DNA from 4 places in the Rahnella inusitata genome. Region 3 is predicted to be linked to each of the others. Evidence: predicted binding sites of a transcription regulator. Region 3 holds the regulator's gene; each other region holds the start of a gene.
The links. The regulator Fur, encoded in region 3, represses iron uptake genes when iron is present. The targets are predictions, from matches to a motif close to ATAATAATGAGAACNACTATCAA.
Positions count from the first base shown of each region.

Region 1: a site for Fur is predicted at 1,803-1,825, ahead of I2123_RS12910 (TonB-dependent siderophore receptor). Genes of this name have one in related genera too.
Region 2: a site for Fur is predicted at 3,061-3,083, ahead of exbB (tol-pal system-associated acyl-CoA thioesterase). Genes of this name have one in related genera too.
Region 4: a site for Fur is predicted at 2,256-2,278, ahead of I2123_RS23875 (TonB-dependent receptor domain-containing protein). Genes of this name have one in related genera too.

Region 1 covers NZ_CP065024.1:2,748,708-2,754,489, reverse strand. Annotated here, with positions in the region: gene I2123_RS12910 (TonB-dependent siderophore receptor) at 1-1,766, opposite strand, end outside; gene I2123_RS12905 (NADP-dependent oxidoreductase) at 2,124-3,104, opposite strand; gene I2123_RS12900 (SDR family oxidoreductase) at 3,223-4,164, opposite strand; gene I2123_RS12895 (alkene reductase) at 4,196-5,257, opposite strand; gene I2123_RS12890 (LysR family transcriptional regulator) at 5,361-5,782, shown strand, end outside.
Region 2 covers NZ_CP065024.1:1,108,850-1,114,631, forward strand. Annotated here, with positions in the region: gene I2123_RS05215 (TRAP transporter large permease) at 1-1,094, opposite strand, end outside; gene I2123_RS05220 (TRAP transporter small permease) at 1,108-1,620, opposite strand; gene I2123_RS05225 (TRAP transporter substrate-binding protein) at 1,681-2,658, opposite strand; gene I2123_RS05230 (hypothetical protein) at 2,684-2,836, shown strand; gene exbB (tol-pal system-associated acyl-CoA thioesterase) at 3,176-4,081, shown strand; gene exbD (TonB system transport protein ExbD) at 4,091-4,525, shown strand; gene garD (galactarate dehydratase) at 4,602-5,782, opposite strand, start outside.
Region 3 covers NZ_CP065024.1:3,743,006-3,748,787, reverse strand. Annotated here, with positions in the region: gene chiP (chitoporin ChiP) at 35-1,498, shown strand; gene chiQ (ChiQ/YbfN family lipoprotein) at 1,512-1,853, shown strand; gene fur (ferric iron uptake transcriptional regulator) at 2,159-2,614, opposite strand; gene fldA (flavodoxin FldA) at 2,929-3,456, opposite strand; gene I2123_RS17570 (methyl-accepting chemotaxis protein) at 3,876-5,540, shown strand; gene ybfE (LexA regulated protein) at 5,620-5,782, opposite strand, start outside.
Region 4 covers NZ_CP065025.1:459,322-465,103, reverse strand. Annotated here, with positions in the region: gene map (type I methionyl aminopeptidase) at 1-53, shown strand, start outside; gene I2123_RS23890 (PadR family transcriptional regulator) at 121-600, opposite strand; gene I2123_RS23885 (siderophore-interacting protein) at 606-1,394, opposite strand; gene I2123_RS23880 (TetR/AcrR family transcriptional regulator) at 1,463-2,074, opposite strand; gene I2123_RS23875 (TonB-dependent receptor domain-containing protein) at 2,439-4,856, shown strand; gene I2123_RS23870 (hypothetical protein) at 5,002-5,511, opposite strand; one part of gene I2123_RS23865 (IS3 family transposase) at 5,675-5,782, shown strand, end outside.

The DNA of each region.
Region 1 (5,782 bases), 990 kb from region 3:
GTGATTTCTGTTTTGTCGTAACTGTAGTTGGCGGTCAGATCCCAGTCTTTGGCTATTTCCCCGTTAAGCTCCAGCTCCGCACCCGTCGAGCGTGCTTTAGGAATATTGCGGGTTACGCCGTTAATGAATACCGACATGTCTTCTTCATCAATGCGATACACCGCCAGCGTGGCATCCAGACGCGGTGAAATCTGCCATTTTGTGCCGACTTCATAGGTGGTGCCGCTTTCCGGGGAGGCCACGTTGCCGTTGTCATCCACATCGGTGGAAGGCGTAAAGGATTTACTGTAGTTGGCGTAGAACGAGAGGTCATCCGTGAGTTTGTACACCACGCCCACCTGCGGAAGAAATTTGTCGTCGGTATCATCCAGACTTTGGGTGGGATTCACGAAACCGGACGTCTGCTTCTGGTTGTAATGCTGATAACGCCCGCCGACTACGCCGATCCATTTGTCGGTCAGATGAATACTGTCTTTCAGGTAGACCGATTTGTTATACAGCGTATTGCGCAAATTGCTGTTGCTGTCGGAATAAGTGCTGCTGTTAGTAATGGGTTCAACGCCATAGACCGGATCGTACATGTTAAACGTGCTGAAGGTTTTGCCACGATACGAGTACTGCTTGTAGGTTTCGTTTTTCTCGTAATCGACGCCAATCAGCAAGTCATTCATCATTCCGAAGATTTCCTGATTGCCGATCCAGTCCCATGACGTATAGCTGGTCTGATGGTTGAATCCGCGATTTGCATCCGCACGGCGGGTCACGGCGCCCGTTTCGGTATTCACTGCGGTGGCACGGACTTCATTGCTGTCATAACGGCGTTGCTGCCAGGCGTAGGTCAGCCGCGTTTTCCAGTCTTCATTCAGCTGATATTCCCACGTAGTATTAAGGCGTTTGGTTTTTCCCCAGGCGTGGTTAGCCAGTTCGTCGAGACGGCGGTTATAAGGAATATCCAGTGGTTTGCCGTTGGAAAATACTGTCCCGCGATCGTAAGGAATATCGTATTTGTATTCCTGATAACTGATGTTAAAACTGGCTTTTTCACCGAACCAGCTCAGCGAGGGCGCGAGCAGGGTGTGTGAGTCGCTGCCAAAGTTGCGCCAGTAATCTTCATACTGGCGCTCGGCTATCATGCGAAATGCGAAACCATTGCCAAGCGGACCGGTTACGTCGAGAGTTCCTGCTCCGCCACCAAATCCGCCGGTACGACCACTGACGCGGGTATTCCACTCATACTGCGGTTTTTTGGTGATCATGTTGATCACGCCGCCGGGGTTTTGGATCCCATACAGCAGTGAAGCCGATCCTTTCAGCACTTCGATATGATCGATAGTCGAATCAAATCCAAGCCCCTGATTGCTGCGCACGCCATCAATCAGAATCGACCCGTCACTGTTCGCCCCAAACCCGCGCTTAACGAAACCATCTTCCGTTCCGCCCAGCGTATTTCCCTGTGTCACGCCGCTGACAAACTTCATCGCGTCATCCAGAGATGTCACGTCGTAATCCTGAATCATCGACTGCGTGACCACGCTGACCGACTGCGGCGTTTCATTGAGCGGGGTATCGCTTTTGCTGGCAGTCGAACTCTGCGTTGCGCTGTAATCGGTGGTATCCAGCGCATAGGCTTGCGCGTTCACGGTAATGGAGTCTTCAGACGGCTGCGTCGCCGCAAGGAGAGGCGAGCAGTGGAGAATAGCGACAGCAACGACGGATTTTTTAAATCCACCGACAAGAGCCCCGCGCGGGGCATGGTTGAAAGACATGTGAGTGATTCCCTGAAATAAAATACAACCAAGTAAATACAAATGATAACGGTTTGCATTCTAATTGGCAGGTTTACGAAAGGGAACAAAAAAGGGTGATGACAATAATTACAATTATGGGTGGCTTCACTGGCCACTACTTCAAAACCGTGGGTTGCCACCCACACTGGCCCAAAGGACGCGTAAACGCGCGCCCTCTGGACTCCCGCGTTTTTTCAAACGTGTGCCATGCATCCCGGCCACGTTTCAGGCACTTCCGTTATTGCCGCAAAATCCCACCGCTGCGCGGTGCCCTCCGGTCGGGTTCAACCCGCGCAGTAAGGCCGCGCGGTTTTCCACCTCTTCCTCCTTTTCGCCTCATTTGAGGGTAAGGTCCGCAACGATCTTACCCGGTGGATGGCCGGTACGGTTGCGCTCAATCGCTAGGGGCAAATCGCCGAGACTAATCACCTCTGCAATTGTTGAACGCAATGTGCCTGCGGCGACCTGCTGAGCAATTGAGGCCAGGCGTGCAGTGTCCGGCTTGTTAGACAAAAAGACGCCACGGCGGCCTAGCGGTGCGCGAGCGATTACGTCCGGAGCAGCAATGCTTACCAAAAGTCCGCCTGGTGCCAGCAGGTCCCAGCACTGATCCAGTACCACGCCGCCGACCAGATCGACCACCAGGTCGAACTGACCCGTAAGATGTTCCAGGGTTTGCTGGCGATAATCTGTAACATCATCGGCACCCAGAGTTCGCACATGGTGAAGGCTCGTGGTCGATGCCGTAGCATGGACAGTTGCACCGGCCATCTTCGCGAACTGAACCGCAAAGCCACCCACACCGCCAGCCGCGCCCTGAATCAACACTCGCTTTCCAGACAGATCGAAATCCGCTGCCTGAATGACATGCCAGGCCGTCATTGCAGCTACAGGAATGGCGGCAGCCTGGACGTCGGACAGCCCTGCCGGCGTCAGGACGAGCTTCTCGGCATCAATGACCAGAAAGTCGGTGTAGGCTCCGACGCCACCGAGGGCCGCCATAACACGATCCCCTGGCTTCACGTTCGTGACGTCGTGGCCAGTTCGAATCACGACGCCAGCCATTTCAATGCCAAGCGTCGCAGGCAGGGTCAGCTTGAAGCGCTCGCGCAGGTGGCCTTCACGGATTTTCCAGTCGATGCCGTTTACCGCGGCGGCCTTGATCGATACCAATACCTCGCCCGGGCCCGGCTCGGGTGAGGAAACGTGATCAACCTTGAGAGCTTCAGGTCCGCCGTAAGCGTGCAGCCTTAAGGCACGGCCCTTGGCCTGCTGTTCGTTAGTATTGCCCCTGTCAGGGGTTGGTGAATGGTTCATACCTGTCTCCTCCTGGCGAGACGCCGCCGCTGAGGGCGGTCCCGCTATCGCGTGCCGTTTTTCTCAAATGATGGCGCAACGTCGCGTCATCATTGCATTGCCACCCCATCCCTACGTCTTAGGGAATAAGCTGCTGATTTCGTGCCCATCGTGTGATCGCATCGCGCGCTGTCGGAGCGGGTCCGAAGAAGTCCTCGTGCCTGGAGATGTCCGAGACATAGAGCCCCGTTCTGAAGAACAGGAACATCTGGATCAGATCATACCCGAGTTCGGAAAACAGCTTGACCGGCCGTGCGGCCACCCGAATCATCCACCAGGGAATGATCTGGATCTTCAGACGTTTATTGATGACATCAGAGATGATATCGGCCAGCTCCTGCTGGTTCTTAGGACCGTCGCTCCAGCCAACATCGATCGTCTGGTTGACGATTTCGGCGCCAGGATAGATCGCCGCCTTCGTAAGATAGGAGGCAAGGTCATCCGTCAGCACGTAGGACCACCTTGTGGTCTTGTCGCCCATCCCCTGGAATTTCCCATCTTTCACGGCCTTTGCGATAAAGTCTGTGCTCTGGTCGAGAAACGAGGGTGCCCGGACAAAGACGTATGGCACGCCGGACTTTTTGATCAGATCTTCAGCCACTTTCTTGGCGTGGAAATGAGGCACAGCGGACGCGGCTTCGCAACTCACGATGCTGAGAAAAACAAATCTGCTCACTTTCGCCCGCGCGGCGGCCTCGATGAGGTTTTTGTTGCCCTGAAAGTCGGTATCGAGGCTGCCCTTCATGTAACTGTTTGCCGAGCTGACGACGACGTCAACGCCCTCCAATGCACGATCCAGCGACGCCGGATCCATCATATCGCCGCGAACCCATTCGATGTCGGCGTCCCCACCTGAGGGGGCGCCCTTTCGCGACATGGCAACGACGGCCGCGCTTTTCTCAAGCGCGAGGTTGTGCAGAATCTTTGCGCCGAGGAAACCTGTTGCGCCGACGACCAGGACTTTCTTTCTCGCCGGCGTGAGGGTATCCGCGACGGTCGCAAGTTGCGGTGATTGAGCCATTATCTAATATCCTTTCATGAGCGGGTAGGGTTCAGAGGTTGAGGGCAGGGTAGTCGGTATAGCCCTCTGCTGTGCCGCCGTAGTATGTTTTGTGGTCCGCAGCGTTCATCCCGGCGTTCGTTTTAAGTCGCGCGACGAAGTCAGGATTGGCCAGGACTAGCTGACCATAGGCTTCCAGATCGGCCAGTCCCGACGCCACATCGATGCCAATCTGCTCACGCGGACGACCAGGGCGATTGACGATCAATGATTGATGCCAGAGCTGGCGGATATCAGTGAGCAGCGCTTCGTTGCCCTGGTGCATGATGTGCAGATAGGCAAGACCGAGCTTGTCGAGTTCGGCAACGAGGTAACGATAGAGCTCCGACCCTTCCGAACCTTCATCAATTCCCCATATCGTCGTACCGGGAGACAGGCGGATCGCAGTGCGGTCCGCGCCGATTTCCTCGGCAATCGCTGAGGCCACTTCGATGGCAAAGCGGGCACGGTTCTCGATAGAGCCGCCATACTCGTCCGTGCGCGTGTTGGCGCTTGGCGCGAAGAACTGTTGGACGAGATAAGCGTTAGCGCCATGAATCTCGATACCATCAGCACCGGCTTCAATCGCAGAGCGCGCCGCATTGCGGAAATCGGCGACGGTCTGGCGCACCTCTTCGGTTGTCAACGCGCGCGGTGTGGGGATGTCCTGCATCCCTGCCATGGTAAACATACCCGCACCCGGCGCGATTGCGGAGGGTGCCACGCCCTGGCGATGGTGCGGAGTGTTGTCGGGGTGGTTCATGCGCCCGGCATGCATGAGCTGGATGAAGATTTTTCCGCCCTTGTCGTGGACGGCAGATGTGATCTTCCGCCAGCCGGCGACATGTTCGGGTGCATAGATGCCCGGTGTCATCAGGTAGCCCTGGCCGTCATCGGAGGGCTGGGTGCCTTCAGTCACGATCAGGCCGAGGCTGGCGCGCTGTTCATAATATTCGGTGGATAGCTCCCCGGGTGTCCCGTCGAAGGCAGCCCGGCTGCGGGTCATGGGTGCCATGACAAGTCGGTTGGTCAGTGTGTAGCGTCCTACATGGACAGGTGCGAATACTGGATTCATTTGAGTTCTCCATACGTTGACGTCTCTATCCACTATCCATCATTCCGATTTCGGGATAAATACCCTATAGTTGAAATCAGTATTCCATATGTGGGGCAATAAGATGGACCATTTGAATGACATGGCGCTGTTCGTGGAGGTCGCGAGGGTCAGGAGTTTTCGAAGGGCCGCGGAGGCACTGGGCATTCCTAACTCCACCCTGTCACGCCGGATCAGTGAGTTGGAAAAGGCGATTGGTTTGAGGCTCCTGCATCGCACAACGCGCAAGATCGAGCTGACCGAGGCGGGCCAGCTTTACTATGCGCGAAGCAAACATATCGTCGACGAGGCACGGCTGGTGCATGAGCAGCTCGGCGAGATGCTTGAGCAGCCGGGCGGGATCTTGCGGGTTTCTCTGCCTGTCGATTTCGCCACACTTTATCTCGCACCGATCCTCGTCGATTTCGCCGGACACTATCCCGGCATCACGTTCGAATTCGACCTGACTCCGCGGCGTGTCGATATGGTGACCGAACCGTTCGATGT
Region 2 (5,782 bases), 2.1 Mb from region 3:
TTGACCAGCATGATCATCCCGAAATGCACCGGATCGATGCCGAGCGATAACACCACCGGCAGCAGCACTGGCGTCAGGATCAGGATGATCGGCGCCATGTCCATCAGCGTACCGATCAGCAGCAGCATGATGTTGATCCACATGAGGATCACGTACTTGTTGTCAGAGATCGAGGTAAAGAACTCGGTGATCCGCATCGGCAGCTGCATGTAGGTCATCACTGCGCCAAAGCTGGCGGCGAAGCCAATCAGGATCATCACGATACTGACCGTTTTGACCGTGCGATACATCAGTTTTGGTAGCTCACTCCACTTGTAATCGCGGTAGATAAACATGGTAACGAAGAACGACCACAGGCAGGCAATGGCGGCGGATTCCGTCGCGGTGAAAATTCCGCTAAGGATCCCACCCATGATGATGACCACTGTCATCAGGCCCCACAGCGTGTCGATGAAAATCTTCAGCGCCTGGCGGAACGGCACGCGCTCACCTTTCGGATAACCGCGCTGATGGGCAAACACCACGCACATCACCATCAGCGTCAGGCTGAGCAGCAAACCGGGCAGAATACCGGCGATGAACAGCGCGGCGATCGATACCGTACCGCCGGTCGCCAGCGAGTAAATCACTGAGTTATGGCTCGGTGGCGTGAGGATCGCCTGCACCGAACCGCTGGCGGTGACCGCAGCGGCGAAATCGCGCGGATACCCTTTTTTCTCCATTTCCGGGATCATCACCGAACCGATCGACGCGGTATCCGCCACCGACGAGCCAGAGATCGCACCGAAAAACGTCGAGGCGACAATGTTTACCAGCGACAGTCCGCCGCGGATAAATCCGACAAAGATGTAGGCAAAACTCACCAGCCTGCGGGCTATGCCACCTTCGGCCATGATTGCCCCCGCCAGAATAAAGAACGGGATCGCCAGCAATGAAAACTTGTTTACGCCGTTGGTCAACTGAATCATCAGCGCCTCAAACGGCAGGTCGATCCACCAGGCACCGGCCAGCGCGCTGAGCCCGACGGCGTACGCCACCGGCACGCCGATCGCCAGCATCACCCCCAGCGTTAAAAGTAAAATAAGTGCGTCCATAAACGTCTCCGGGTCAGGCGTCGGAATTGCCCAGCATCACCACCGGGCGCTGATGCTGCGGTCCGGCGATGATCTGCTCAATGATGAATAAAATCGTCAGGGCGGATCCTATCGGCAGCGGCAAATAGGTTTCACCGGCGGTCAGCAGTGGAAACTCCGCTACCGGTTGTGTCCAGAGTTCGCTGCACAGATGCAGGCTGTACCAGAAAATGAAAATGCTGATGGCCAGCATCATCAGATCTGACAGCAGCGCCGAGAACTTTTTTAGCGCAGGGGGCAGGCGGTCGGTGACCATCGCCACCACGATATGAGAACCGGCGCGGTAGCTGACGGCAGCGCCGATAAAGGTGAATGTCACCATGCACATAATGGCGACCGGTTCAGGCCACGACAGCGCGCTGTTCATGACGTAACGGGCGAAGATCCCGATGGGGATCACTGCCACCATTAGCAATAACGCAATCCCGGCGAGCCACATTGCGGCGCGGTAAAGGATGTCCATCAGGGTGTGATATCCGGAAATCATAAGGCTTCCCCCGGTGAGTGTCGGAAAAGGGCAGCGGTCGCTGCCCTGCAGAGACAAGGTTTACTGAACGTCGGCGATTTGCTGCATCAGTGCTTTATGGTCTTTGCCGAACTCATCGCGCACGGACTGTGTGGCTTGCACATAAGTCGCCGGATCGATTTCGTAGAATTTCACGCCACCGGCTTTCATCGTAGCGAGGGCTTTCTCGTTATAGGCTTTCCACAGCTCACGCTGCTCGTCCTGCGCTTCTTTCGACAGTTTGAGGATCAGTTGCTGGTCTTCGGGTTTCAGTTTGTCCCACTTCACTTTCGAGTACAGGAACAGCTCAGGGATAATGAAGTGACGGCTGTAGGTGTAGTTCTTCACCACCGGCAGATAGTTGTGCGCGACGAAGGTCGGCGGATTGTTTTCGGTACCGTCGATCACGCCAGTTTGCATTCCGCTGAACACTTCACTGACGCCCATCGCCACCGGATTCGCGCCCATGGCTTTCAGCGTGGCCAGCGCAATTGGGCTGCCCTGAACACGGATTTTCATTCCTTTCAGGTCTTCGGGTTTAACCACGGCTTCTTTGGTGATCAGGTTTCGCGTGCCGCCGTCCATCCAGCCGAGGAACACCAGGCGTGAATTCGGGTTGTTAGTGATCTTATCGCCGATCTCCTTACCAATCTGACCGTCGAGTACTTTGTGCATGTGGTCTTCATCACGGAATATGTAGGGCAGGGTGAAGACGTTGATTTCCGGCAAAATAGAGGCGACAGGCGTCATCGACACGCGAATGATGTCCAGCGCACCGAGCTGTGCCTGTTCAATTTCCTGCTTTTCATCGCCCAGCACACCGCCGGGGAAGGTTTTGATTTCAAGACGCCCGTCAGTTTGCTTGTGCAGCTTTTCGCCCATGTGCTGGACGGCAACGACGTTCGGGTAGCCTTGCGGATGCACATCGGCGGCTTTCAACGTCTGCGCTGACGCGGCGGAGGTAAATAACAGGGTGGCGGAACTCAGGCAAAGGCTGAGAAGTGCTTTTTGCAATTTCATCAGTTTGTCTCCAGGGGTATTCGGTATGAAAAAAGTTACAGCGAAAATGAACCGGCCGGCGCACCGCGCGCTGTCAGATCTGCATGAGAGTATTGAAAATAATGATGTAAATGAAACGGATACAGGACATGCCAGTGTGTGGTCTTTGCCCGTGCTAAGCACCTTACCCTATTTATAACTGTTGGGTATTTGAGCGTTATCACAAACTCGCAACAAATGTAAAATACTGTTACTTAATATTTAAAACGTTGTTTTGTCTTTGGTAATTGCTGGCAGATGATTGATTTAGCATAGGATTATTTGCAAAAGTGTGACGCAGATTAAACTGTCGATCTATTAACCAAAGGGTCAAAACCTTGTCATCCGTCAAGGACACTGGCGGCGTCAGGCGCGACAATGTAAATAATAATGAGAACGACTATCAATTAGGTCTTTTTATTTGATATAATTCGGCGTTATTTAACCCATATACACTGATTCTGGCTGGAGGCGACGCGTGAAAACGGCTCGCAATAAGATGAAAAAAACGACCTCTGTATTGATGTCGTTAATGTTGGTCGCTGGTTTAAGCGGCAACGCAATGGCTGCGCCTGCGACGCCGGCGGCGAATGCCGTCACTTCTGAAACCACGCAACCAGCACCTACTGCGACTGACGCTACGCCAGCGCCTGTCATGCAATCTTCGCAGACTGAAGCTCCCGTCATTCCAACCGATTTGTCCGTATTAGGCATGTACCACCATGCTGACGTGGTGGTGAAAACCGTCATGATTGGCCTGCTGCTGGCGTCAGTGGTTACCTGGGCATTGCTGTTCAGCAAAGGCTCTGAAGTGTTTACCGCCAAACGCCGTATGCGCCGCGAATTTGACGCACTGTCTTCCGTGCGTACGCTGGACGAAGCCGCTGAGCAGGCTGAAAGCTTCGCCGCCAGCAGCACCAGCGCGCAGATGATCCGCGATGCGCAGAATGAGCTCGAGCTGTCTGCCGGTTCTACCGACAACAACGGCATTAAAGAACGTACCAGCTTCCGCCTTGAGCGCCGTGTCGGCGCTGCTGGCCGTCACATGGGCCGCGGCAATGGTATTCTGGCCACTATCGGCGCGATATCGCCGTTCGTCGGCCTGTTCGGTACTGTCTGGGGCATCATGAACAGCTTCATCGGTATCGCGCAAACCCAGACCACTAACCTGGCCGTGGTTGCGCCGGGTATCGCAGAAGCACTGCTGGCAACAGCTGTGGGTCTGGTGGCCGCAATTCCTGCCGTGGTTATCTATAACATTTTCGCCCGTACCATCACGTCTTACCGCCATCAGGTAGGCGACGTGGCGGCGCAGATTATCCTGTTACAGGGCCGTGATTTGGATTTGGCTGCCAGCGAAGGCGATGCGCCGCGCGGTCAGACAGGTCAGTTACGCGTAGGATAAGAACAGATTATGGCTATTCGGTTAAACGACGATATCGACGAAAGCGGTGAAATGCATGACATCAACGTCACGCCTTTTATCGACGTCATGCTGGTACTGCTGATCATCTTCATGGTTGCCGCGCCGCTGGCCACCGTAGATGTCCGGGTAGATTTACCGGCTTCGACGGCCAAAGCGCAGCCCCGTCCGGAAAAACCCATCTTCCTGACGGTGAAATCAGACAAGCAAATGTTCCTTGGCGACATCGCGGTCAACAGCGACAACCTGACGGCCATGCTGGATCAGCGTACTCAGGGCAACAAACAGAGTACGATTTTCTTCCGTGCAGATAAGACGGTGGATTATGAAACGCTGATGAACGTCATGGATAACCTGCGTAAAGCCGGTTACCTGAAAGTCGGGCTGGTCGGCGCTGAACAAACCGGCGCAGCCGCCGCGAAGTAAGCGTCCATTTGTTCAGAAGTCCCTAAAGAAAAGGCCAGCGTTTGCTGGCCTTTTTTGCGTTGTGAGAGACTGATAATCAGGTCACCGGTGCCGGGTTAAACACTGCCAGCGCATTGTGAATGCCCCAGGTGTCTGACCAGGTTTTCTTGCGGCCACTGGCGATATCGAGGATGAAGTGGAACAGCTCCCAGCCGACGTCTTCGATAGTTGCATCGCCCGTTGCAATGGTACCGGCGTTGATGTCCATCAGGTCATGCCAGCGGTTAGCCAGTGTGGTGCGGGTCGCCATTTTGATTACCGGTACGGCCAGCAGGCCATAAGGCGTACCGCGTCCGGTGGTAAAGACCTGAACGGTGATACCTGAAGCCAGTTGCTGCGTGCCGCAGACAAAATCACTGGCGGGCGTTGCGGCGAAGATCAGCCCCTTTTTGGTCGGACGCTGTCCCGGTGACAACACTTCAGAAATCGCGCTGGTGCCGGATTTCGCAATCGATCCAAGCGCTTTTTCGACCACGTTCGCCAGTCCGCCTTTCTTGTTGCCCGGAGACGGGTTGGCGCTGCGGTCGGTTTGCCCGAGCGACAGATAATTATCATACCAGGCCATCTCTTCCAGCAGGCGTTTGCCGACGCTGACATCCGCAGCACGCGGGGTGAGCAGATGGATTGCGTCGCGTACTTCGGTCACTTCGGAGAACATCACCGTGCCACCGCAGCGCACCAGCAGATCCGAGGCGAAGCCGACCGCCGGGTTGGCGGTCACGCCGGAGAAAGCATCGCTGCCGCCACACTGCATACCGACCACCAGATCTGACGCTGGACAGGTTTCACGCTGACGGCGGTTCAGGCGCTCGAGATGGAACTGTGCCACGGTGAGAATATCGTCCACCATCGACTGGAAACCGACGTGCTGTTCATCCTGCAAACGGACGATGTGAGTGTCGTCGAGCGAAATGGCCTGCACGTCGGGTGTGCCTTCCAGCAGACGTTCCGGCTGTAGTTTCTCGCAGCCCAAACCGACCACCATGACTTCACCGCCAAAGTTCGGGTTGAGCGCCAGATTGTGGATGGTGCGGATTGGCACGACCGCTGCCGGTGCGTTGATAGCCACTCCGCAGCCGTACAAATGGTTCAGCGCAACGACGCCATCCACGTTGGGAAATTTCGGCAGTAAATCACGCTCGATAATTTTCACCACGTAATCAACCACGCCCGCTACACAATGCACGCTGGTGGTAATGCCGAGCAGGTTTTTGGTGC
Region 3 (5,782 bases):
GCACCATCTTTTTTAGTCAAAATGAGGAATTTCTATGCACAAGCACCTTAACCGGGGCAGGGGATCGGCTTATCTGAAACCTGTGATGTACACTCTGGCTGGCACCTTACTGGGTGGCGGAATGACTTTTTCTCAGGAAGTCAGAGCGGAAGGCTTTATTGATGATTCCACGCTGACTGGCGGAGTTTATTACTGGCAGCGCGAGCGTGATCGCAAAGATCTGAATAAGACTAAAGAAGAAACCCGACCTGATGGCTCGAAAGTTACGGTCAACAACCCTGATTACGATAAATATGCCACTAACCTTTCTCACTCCACCGCCAACCTGAATCTGGATTTCTCCTCCGGTTATGCGTGGGATATGTTCGGTATCGACGTCGCAGCTTTTACTGCGATTGAGCTGGCTGAAGCCAGCGACAGCGGCCACCCGAACGAAATCGCGTTCTCTTCCAAAAACCACGCCTACGACGAAGATTACTCCGGCGATAAGGGCGGGGTCAGCCTGTACAAAGCCGCGGGTAAATTTAAATATGGCGGTTTCTGGGGACATGCGGGTTACATCCAGCCTACCGGGCAGACGCTGATCGCTCCGCACTGGAGCTTCATGCCGGGCACCTATCGCGGCGCGGAAGCCGGTTATAAACATGATTTCGGCGAACCGGGCGAGCTGAGTTTCTCTTACATGTGGGCGGACGAATACAAATCGCCGTGGCATCTGGAAATGGATGATTTCCGCCAGAATGACAAGAAAACCGGTGTCTCCTACATTCATTCCCTCGGCGCGAAATATGATTTTAAAAATGATTTCGTCCTCGAAGCGGCCTATGGCGAAGCGGAAAGCTACGTCGATCAGTACTTTGCCAAAGCGTCCTATAAGGCCGATCTGCTGGGCAATCCGCTGACCACCAGCTACCAGTTCTACGGTGCGGAAGACCGCATCAGCGACAAGAACGATCCGAACAGTTTGTATGACGGTCTCGCCTGGTTGCAGGCGCTGACATTCGGCTACACCACAGGCCAGTTCAACTGGCGTCTTGAAGGGACGATGGTCAAGGCAGAAGGGAATCAGGGGTATTTCCTGCAGCGTATGACACCGACTTATTCCTCATCTAACGGTCGTCTTGACGTGTGGTGGGATAACCGTTCTGACTTCAACGCCAACGGTGAAAAAGCGGTCTATGCCGGGGTGTTATACGATCTGGCGAAATGGGATCTGCCGGGCTTCGCGGTGGGCGGTTCTTACGTTTATGCATGGGACGCCAAGCCTAGCACCAATGCGGCTTATGACCAGAGCCAGCGCCTGAAAGAGAGCGCCTGGAGTCTGGACGCGCTGTACACCATTCAGGAAGGCCGCGCCAAAGGCACGCTGTTCAAACTGCATTACACCCAGTACGACAACCATTCGGATATCCCGAGCTGGGGCGGTGGTTACGGCAACATCTTCCAGGATGAAAAAGACGTCAAATTCATCGTTATCGCTCCATTCACTATTTTCTGAGGTCGCCATGTCGATGAATAAATTACTGATGATCGTTGTTACTTGCGTTTTCCTTGCAGGCTGTGCTCCGACAACGGCGCAAAAAGAAGACACCAAATTGCGTGAGGCCTACAGCGTCTGTATCAACAAGGCGGAAGGATCGCCAGACAAAATAGCCTCGTGCCAGACGGTTCTTGACGTCCTGAAACAGGAAAAAGCGCACAAGCAATTTGCCGAACAGGAAACAGTGCGGGTGGTGGATTACCAGCGCTGCCTTACCGCGCGTAAAACCGGGGACGGCCAGGCTTACGCCGACGACTGCGGCAAAATCTGGCAGGAAATCAGAGCGAATAATTCTCCTAAACCAACGAATTAAGGATGAGGTTGGAGATGGAAAAAATTCAGACTCAACGCACTGGCATCATTATGATGATACGCCAAAACCGCAAATTACCGGTGATGTCTGGATAAGCTCAGCCTCTGCCGAGGGGGCAGGCTTTCGCCGCGCAGAGCCGGTCACCGATAAGCTTTAAGCGAAACCGCATGAGGCTAAAAAAAAACGAAACCCCGGTTCTCCGGGGTTTTTTATATCTGATGTTCAGCGCTCAGGCCAAAAAAAAACCGCTTTTCAGCGGTTAGTTAAGGCTTTACGTTGACGGCAACTTCACCGAACCGGGCAGATTACTGCGCGGGTTTATCATTGTGCAAAGAATCATCTTCGCGGCAATCGCCTGCTTCACAGTGGCCGTACAAGTACAGGCTGTGGTTGGTCAGTTTGATGCCATGTTTCTTAGCGATTTCACGCTGACGACCTTCGATATATTCGTCGCGGAATTCAATCACGCGGCCACAATCTAAGCAGATCAGGTGGTCATGGTGATGTTGCTGGGTCAGTTCGAATACGGATTTGCCGCCTTCGAAGTTATGACGCGTTACGATACCGGCGTCATCAAACTGGTTCAGAACACGGTAAACCGTCGCCAGACCAATCTCTTCACCCATATCAATCAGTTGTTTGTACAGATCTTCCGCACTCACGTGATGACCTTCCGGCGCTTGCAGCACTTCCAGGATTTTAAGGCGCGGAAGCGTGACTTTTAAGCCGGCTTTCTTCAGTGCGGTGTTGTTGTCAGTCATGCGGATTCAGTCCTGTTACTATGTGCTAATCAAGTTGAGGCATGGAGCCTGTGGCATCAGCGGCACAAAAATGTTCGTTTAGGATCCTTCGTTTAACGGAAGTGTGCCGATCCCCTAAACGATTGCCTGTTAATAAAGATCACTAAATGCCGGTCACATCAGAGAATGCAACGACTTGATCGATAGAAAAAACAGATGAACTCAGTGTACCTTGATACTACTGAAAGTAACAATTTTGTTGTGGCTAAATTGTTAATTTCAGTAATAGTTTGGCCCTTCAATTGTAGAATAAATCCTCAGGGCCAACAGGGTTTTTAGCCAATAATTTCTGAAAGGCTTAATTCTTCTGTAATTTGCTTAACCCACGCATCAACGCGCTCATTGGTTAATTCAGGTTGACGGTCTTCGTCAATCGCCAGTCCGATGAAGTGTTTATCATCGGCCAGACCTTTAGAGGCTTCGAAATGATAGCCTTCTGTTGGCCAGTGACCCACAATCACCGCGCCGCGTGGCTCAATGATGTCGCGCACGGTGCCCAGTGCGTCACAGAAATATTCTGCATAGTCTTCCTGATCGCCACAGCCAAACAGCGCAACCAGCTTACCTTCGAAGTCGATCTCTTCCAGGCTTGGGAAGAAGTCATCCCAGTCACACTGGGCTTCACCGTAATACCAGGTTGGAATACCGATCAGCAAGATATCGAATTTTTCCAGATCCTCTTTGCTGCTCTTCGCAATGTCATGCACCTCAGCAACATCTTTACCCAGTTGTTTCTGGATCATTTTTGCGATGTTTTCGGTGTTACCTGTATCGGATCCAAAGAAGATTCCTACTACGGCCATAAGATGTCTAACCTCTTGTTCTCAATGATAAGCCCTGCATTGCAGGCAATAATAACGCTGATAATAGCAAACTTGCGGGGCGGAGAATATGCTTCCGCTCGCCTTCTTAACTGACGAATAAGTTTATCGGCCAAACTTTTTAAGTGTTATCGCCTTCGTGTCTTTTGAAAGTCTGTCTTTAACCTCAAAGTTATTGAGGTTAAAAGCAAAGTGAAGAAATAATCCGACACACTCCTTAAGTTTAAGCACGTCCAGCCGATAGATGATGCGAGAGCAATCTCAACATAATAAAGAAATCGATGCCCGGAGAGGTGTTCAAACATGTCCAGAGGCACCCGTCCGCTGGTTACGTGTCTTGATTCTCCGCATCCCCCTCAATCCTCAGACCAGAAACAGTCATGTTTCGAGAGAGGCATATCGTGCAGTTTTTGAAAAACATTACCATCAGGACCGCTTTATTAATCATTCTTGGCGTTTTTTGCGTCATGTGGGCCGGTGTATCGCTTTACACCGTCAACTCGCTTAACACATTGACCCAAAACACCAGGAACAGTTCCGAACTCGTCAACAATATGGCGCTGATCAGCAAAGGAAATGATCAGTATTTTCGCACCGTCACCCGCTTGAGCCGAGCCGTCTCACAGCTTCAGGCCGATCCGACCAAAGGGCCGGAAATTTTTGATACCGCAAAACAGTCTCTCGATGGCCTGACTCAGGCTCTGGCGGGATTTAAAGCCGCGGCACATCCGGGCCTGGAAGAATCTGCAGTTCAGGAGTTGCTTGCCAGCTGGGAGAGTCTCGTTGCCCAGGGTGTCACCCCGTTGTTTGAGGCTGCCAGCAGCAAAAATATCGATGTGTACAATCAGTTAGCGAACGCCACCGTTCCGCCACTGAGCCGTGATTTTGGCGCGGCAATGCAAAAAGTCAGCAACCAGATTGCGGTGGATTTCAGCACGGCACAAACGGAATCTAACCACCTGACCTACGTCAGCAAAGTGATTCAGATCACCGCATTTATTATCGGCCTGATAATTTTACTGCTGACCGATCGTTATCTGGTGATGGCGCTGGTGAAACCGCTGGATAAGATCCGCGATCAGTTTGCACTGATTGCCAGCGGTGACCTGACAAATCACATGGAAGAGTTTGGTAAAAACTGTGCCGGTAAGCTGATCCCGTTACTCAACATCATGCAGGCCAGTCTGGTAAACACGGTGCAAACCATCCGCAACTGTACCAACAACATCTATCAGGGGGCTTCTGAGATTTCTGCCGGTAATAACGATCTCTCTTCGCGTACGGAAGAGCAGGCCTCGGCGCTGGAAGAAACGGCGGCCAGCATGGAAGAACTGACCGCAACGGTGAAACACAACGCCGACAACGCCCATCACGCCAGCCAGCTGGTGATTGAAGCGTCCGGCACCGCCCGCAAAGGCGGTAACATTGTGGCCGACGTTGTCAGCACCATGAAAGATATTTCCGGCAGTTCGAAAAAGATTGCTGAGATAACGTCCGTCATCAACAGCATCGCTTTCCAGACTAACATTCTGGCGCTGAATGCCGCGGTAGAAGCCGCACGCGCAGGCGAACAGGGGCGCGGATTTGCCGTCGTCGCCAGCGAAGTGCGCAATCTGGCACAGCGCAGTGCGCAGGCAGCGAAAGAGATTGAGCAGCTTATCAGTGAATCGGTTTCCCGCGTTGACAGCGGATCCAAACTGGTGGAAAACGCGGGGCAGACTATGGACGAAGTGGTGCGTTCGATTACGCATGTCACCGATATCATGGCGGAAATCGCGTCTGCGTCCGATGAGCAAAGCAAAGGTATCAGTCAGGTAGCCGTAGCCGTCACGCAGATGGACAGCGTCACACAGCAAAACGCCTCGCTGGTGGAACAGGCATCTCAGGCCGCCGTTTCTCTGGAAGAGCAGGCCGCGTTGCTCAATAACGCCGTTGCGACGTTCAAACTGCGAGACAACGTTACGCGCGTCGGGTCAAAACCTGCTGGGATGATTTCTGCGCCATTATTACGGCCTGATACGGGAATGGTTTCTGCGAAAAGTTCGGAAAACTGGGAAACGTTCTGAGTGATGCAGTGAAGTAAAATATTGAGCAGTATAAAGAGAAAAAACAAACGGGTAGCCTGAGAAGGTTACCCGTTTTCAATCAGCCTTCATGACCGTTAAGATGCGCCAGCAGCATCTCTTCAATCAATTCGCTACGACTGATATTGCGTTCTTCTGCCAGCTTATTGAGTGTATCAACAGCATCGGCGTTCATTTTCAGCTCGACGCGACGCAGACCGCTCGCTTTATCGCGGCGTAACTGG
Region 4 (5,782 bases), on a different contig from region 3:
CGGTGACTAAAGACGGATATGAAATCCTGACGCCCTGGCCTGAAGATAATTAATGCCCTGTAAAAGCAAAAAGCCTCCAGATTAACCGGAGGCTTTTTCTTTTTATCACCTGTTATGGCATCAGCTGCGCTCAATTTCTTTCGTCGCGCGATCCAATGCATCGGTAATTTTATACAGCGTATCCTGCTCGATCGGACCTTTGGCCAGCCGCAGGTTTAATGCCATGCGGATATTATTAATCGCACGCTGCATTTCAGGAATACTGCGGTTATTGGATAATATCGCCAGCGAATGCAGTTTCTCTGTCACTGAATCCAGCAATTCGCCCTGCTGCGCCAGCGATTCTGCGCCTTCGGCCGTGATCGCGTATTGTTTCTTTCCGCCCTCTTCCTGGCTTGACGTGATTAACGCCTGCTCTTCCAGAAACGTCAGATTCGGATAAATAATACTGGCACTCGGCGTGTATTCACCTTTGGCTAATTCTTCTATTGCTTTGATCAGTTCATAACCGTGTGCCGGACGCTGCTGTAAAAAATGCAGCATCAGTAACCGGATATCTCCGGTTTCAAACATCCTTTCGCGGCGGTGTTGTTTGTTCATCAGCATTATTTATCGTGCCAGTACGCCACGCAGCGGACATATGCCGGATCCAGCCCCTGCTCAACGGTGAAATAATCATTCAGCCCTTTCACCAGCTTGCCTTCGCCAGTCGCCCAGACATAGTAATTGCTGTCCGGCAGCGTCAGGCTTTTTACCTTTTGCACCAGCGCTTCGCCGCCGATAACCCATTCGATAGTAAAATCTGCTTCATCTTGCAGATAGTTTTGGCAACCGGCGTCTTTGGTTTTCACCAGCACGGTGATTTTCGCGTCACTTGCCGCCTGTTTCAGTTCGCCAAGGCGACGTTTCAGTGCCGGAAGACCGGTTTCATCGCAAAGATACAGTTGCCACTGATAGTCAGTCGGAATGATGAGTGAACCGCGCGGACCGCCGATGATAAGGGGGTCGCCAGGCTTCGCGCCAGCAGCCCATTCACTGGCAACGCCACCGTCGTGCAGATAAAAATCGAGCGTCAACTCGTTGGCTTGCGCATCAAAGTGCAGCGGCGTGTATTCCCGGTTCAGCGGACGCGGGCCTTCGCCCCAGACAATGCCCTCTTCGGTCGCGACCGGCGCGGTGATCACATCGCCCGGTGTGGCAGGGAAAAACAGTTTGATGTGATCGTCAAAGCCGCGCGAACTGAAGCCTTTGAGGTCTTCACCGCTGAGGACGATGCGTTTAAAACAACCCGCCACACTTTCGCTGCGTTTGACGGTGAGGGCGCGAAAAGCCAGTTCGTTTTTTACACGAACCGGCAGGTTTGCTGCAGAGGAATCTTGACGAGGTTGTTCCATATTGTTTTCTCTTTCAGGGAATCAGTTGCCTTGAAAGATATATCTTAGGAGTATTTTCCGCAAGTCTCTTAACGCACGCCACCGCGTAAAAACATATCGACGGCATTAAGAACCAGCTGGCGGATCTCGGCGATCTCCAGCGGCGCAGGGTTTTGCTGATAAAGCCGCATATTGGTTTCCGCAGTGACCAGCGCCAGAAATTGCTGCGCACGCAGAAGTGCGTCGGCCTGCGCCAGTTGCCCTTTTTCCATCGCTATCGCCATAAATCCGGCCAGCGCCTGAATAGCCTCACCCGGTCCGGAGTCGTGAAACAGCATGCCGATATCGGAATGCCCGGCTTCGGCGATTACCATGCGGTAAACCGCCAGCGCCTCGCCGTCGTTGGTCAGCACCAGCAGCATTCTTTCGCCAAAGCGCGTCAGTACGTCTTCTAAATCAAGACTCGGGAACGGCGCGGCGAGACCGTTGACCGCTTCCGAAAGATGCCCGGTGGTGCAGGCTTTCACCACGGCAACCAGCAGCGCTTCTTTGGAAGGAAAATAACTGTACAGCGTGGCTTTGGAACCGCCGAGGCGTCTGGCCAGCTCATTCATGGACGCGCGCTCATAGCCCGTTTCTTTAAACAACGTGGCGGCGGCTTCGACAATCGCCTCCCGGCGGGCTTCGGTACGAACTTTCATCCTCACTCCTGTTCACTTTCAGGCCCGGCAGCAGATGCCTGCCGGGCGCTAAACTGTACGGTACAGTTCTTATGACCACTCTAACGGCGGGTTTACAGGTTGTAAAGACACCTGCCTTAACGCAAATCCGCCGACAAAGTGCAAAGATTTCGTTAAGGGAGGCATTTATTCTTAACATTTGTTGATAACAATTATCAGTATCATTATCATTCGCAGTAAGCCGGTGTGGGTATCGCAGACCAATAAACCCATATTTTATAAGGACAAAGGCATTCTCAGGAAGAGATCCTAACTTGCGTCTTAGCATTTGCAGGGCAGTTTTGTTGAGCAGAACTTAAAAAAATTAGTGCAGGACTAAAAACACATGTTCAAATCCTTTTCACAGCAGGGTTTGGTGAAAAACGTCGTTTTCATGGGGACGATTCTCACCACCACTTTTAACGTTAACGCAGCGGAAGCCGTTAAAGAAAGTACCGATCTGGCACAAAACCAAACAAAGCCTTCTGACGTGATCAAGAAGAAGCCGGTGCGCACCGCTCAGGATCTGGCGCAGAGCCACGAAGAAGTGATGACCGTGACTGAGACGCTGCCGGATAAAAAACCGGGGTCAAAAACCACAATTTCCGCCGCTGATATGCAGAAAAAAGGCGGCAATGATTTCGGTTCGATCATGCGTTATGAACCGCTGATCAGCGCAACGGGCTCCAGCGGCGGTTCCGGTAACGGTAAAAGCGGCTTCGACCGCGCGGGCTATACCGGCTACAACATCCGTGGTCTGGAAAGTAACCGCGTCAGCATTGACGTCGACGGCATTCCACAGCCAAGCGCCACAGGCCGCGCCTATGCAAGCCGCGCAGGTCTGGGCACATTCGGCATTGGCCGTGATTACATCGACCCGTACATGTACGGTCAGGTAGATATCGAATCCGGTGCCACTTCCGCCGAGCGAGCCAACACCTCCATCGGCGGTGCCGTCTCCTTCCTGCCGAAATCTGCAGACGATTATCTGCGTCCGGGCAAAGAAACCTACTTCGGTTACCAGTCGGATTACAGTTCCTCAGACCGTTCATGGCATAACGGCATCACCGCCGCCGCGGGCGATCAGGAGCTGCGTGGGTTAGTGGCGATCAGTCGCCGCGACGGTCAGGAAACCAGCAACAATAGCGGCACGCATGATGCGTATCCGGCCAACTGGCACTCCACCGCCATCATGACTTCAGGGATCTGGCAGCCAAATGATGAACACAAGTTCACCGGCACGCTCGATTACTACGAGAAAGTGAATCACACCCATTACGATGCGTGGGACAGCGCTGGCAGCAGCGTGCTCGGCACGGCGCAGCAGCAAAGTAATACTCGTCGCTGGGGCGCAAGCCTGAAAGACGAATGGACGCCATTCAACGATTTTGCCGATGCGGTCGTTTCCAAAGTCTATTACCAGTACACGCAGGCGCACGACAACACCTACATGCCGAACTCCTCCCGGCAGATGATGAACGTGTATTCTAACTATGACACCGACACTTACGGCGCGGAAACCAGCTGGCTGAAAACGTTGGGACGTCACGAACTGAGCGCCGGGATCAACGGTCGCGTGTCTGACACCGAGCGTCCGTTCCGCGAAACGCCTGCGCAGAGCATTTACACCACCACGATGCAGCCGGAAGCTAACAGCCGTACCTACGTGTTAGGCGGCTTCCTGCAGGACACCATGAAGTTTGACCTCGACGGCCATAACTTCTCGGTGATCCCGGCGGTGCGCGTCGCGTATCAGAACACCAAATCGAAAAACCTGTCCGATCTGTCCAACAGCGTCGTCTCTGAAGACTCCGTCTCAACCCTGTACGGTAAAGCCAATTCTGATACGCAGGTTCTGCCGTCTCTGGCCTTCACCTATGATCTGACGCCGAAGCTGATGACGTACCTGCAATACAAACGCGGCGCACAGTTCCCGGATGCCAGCCAGCTTTACGGCTCATGGAACCTCGGCTCTTCTTACGCAGGTGCGGCGCAGTACGCGCTGATTGGTAACACCGATCTGAAAACTGAAACCAGCAATAACGTCGAGTGGGGTTTGAAAGGGGAAGCGACGCAAGGCGTGAGCTTCAAAACGTCGGTGTTCTACAACACCTACAAAAACTTCATCGCCAATACCCGTTACACCCGCGCGAAGAACGGCAACATGTTCACCAATGTGCCTTCCAACATTTATACGATTTATCAGGCTGAAAACCGCGATAAAGCGTATATCTACGGCGGCGAGCTGAGCACCAAAATCGATTACGGTACATGGTTCAGCGACGTGAACGGTTTGAGTACCACCTTCGCACTGGGTTACGCGCAGGGTCAATCCAAGTCCAGCTATGCGGGCGACAAATACGTCGATCTCGACAGCGTTCCGCCAATGAAACTGGTCGCGGGAGTGGCGTGGGATGATCCTTCTGGCGTCTACGGCACCGCAGTCACTGCCACCTTCGTGAAAGGCAAAAAAGCTGAAGCGACCAGTCGTCAGAGCTATACCAACAGCGGTACGCCAATCGCAGATTCCAATGTGGATTATATGAATGTGCCGGGCTACGGTATGGTCGATGCCACCGCTTACTGGCAGGTCGCGAAGAACGTGAAAATCAACGGCGGCGTTTATAACATCACCGACCGTAAATACTGGGATTACCTGAGCAGCCGTACCCTGACCGATACCACCAATCAGGATGCTTACAACAAAGCGCTGGCCGTGATGCCAGGCCGTAACTTCCAGCTGGGCGTGAACGTCGATTTCTAACGGATTTTTAATGCAATAAAACGCTTAAGGGCGCCGGTGAGAACACGGCGCCCTTCTTGTTTTCAACTCCGAACGTTGCTTTCAAGAGCAACCAACACTGACGATTGTCTTTGATGACCAGAATAATCGTCATTTGAAGTGGCTGTTATATACAATCCCCATACGGCATAACATTTTCAGAAATCATTTCCGTGAGTACAACATTCGCCGTGCGACGACCTTGCATGCGGTCGTACATTTTGTACATTCTCTGCAACGCACAATCAACGGCATGAATTGCCGTAGGCGTAAAGCTATCTTCGTTCCAGCGGATAATCAATCCGCCCGCGTTAGGATCAAAAATAAATATTTCATCTCCGTTACCGTAGAATGCTATTCCCATATGATTCATCGGATAAATATTTCTATTTAAAAAAGCACAATTATCCTTACGTTTGTAGGTATCCCCCACCGATAAAGCCAGCAAGACCACACCGCAACCTTGCACAAATGGCTTTTTAGGTAAAATACTTCGGGTATATTGGCTCTGAAGATGAAAAATTCTCTTACGAAATATCTCAAACCCTGGTGTGGTCGTATCTTCTAAAATATTTCCCGACACACGAACTGCTCCCATATACTCATGTACATGTTTAAAAGCCTGAGCCGGACTCATTGGACGTGACAAACTCTTATCACATTCAAGGAGATGTACCATTAGCGCGATACTGAGCCCGCAACAAAACCCACCCTGCGTTTGTAATTCTGTAGTGGCATAGTGAATTTGGCCACCTGAATAGAGGTGATATCATCACCTCATAGTCAAAACAGGTGACATTATGACCGGACGTAACAGACGCAATTTTAGCCCCGAGTTTCGCCTCGAAGCCGCCCAGCTTGTACTCGATCAGCATTACACCGTTGCCGCCGCTGCCACGGCAATGAAT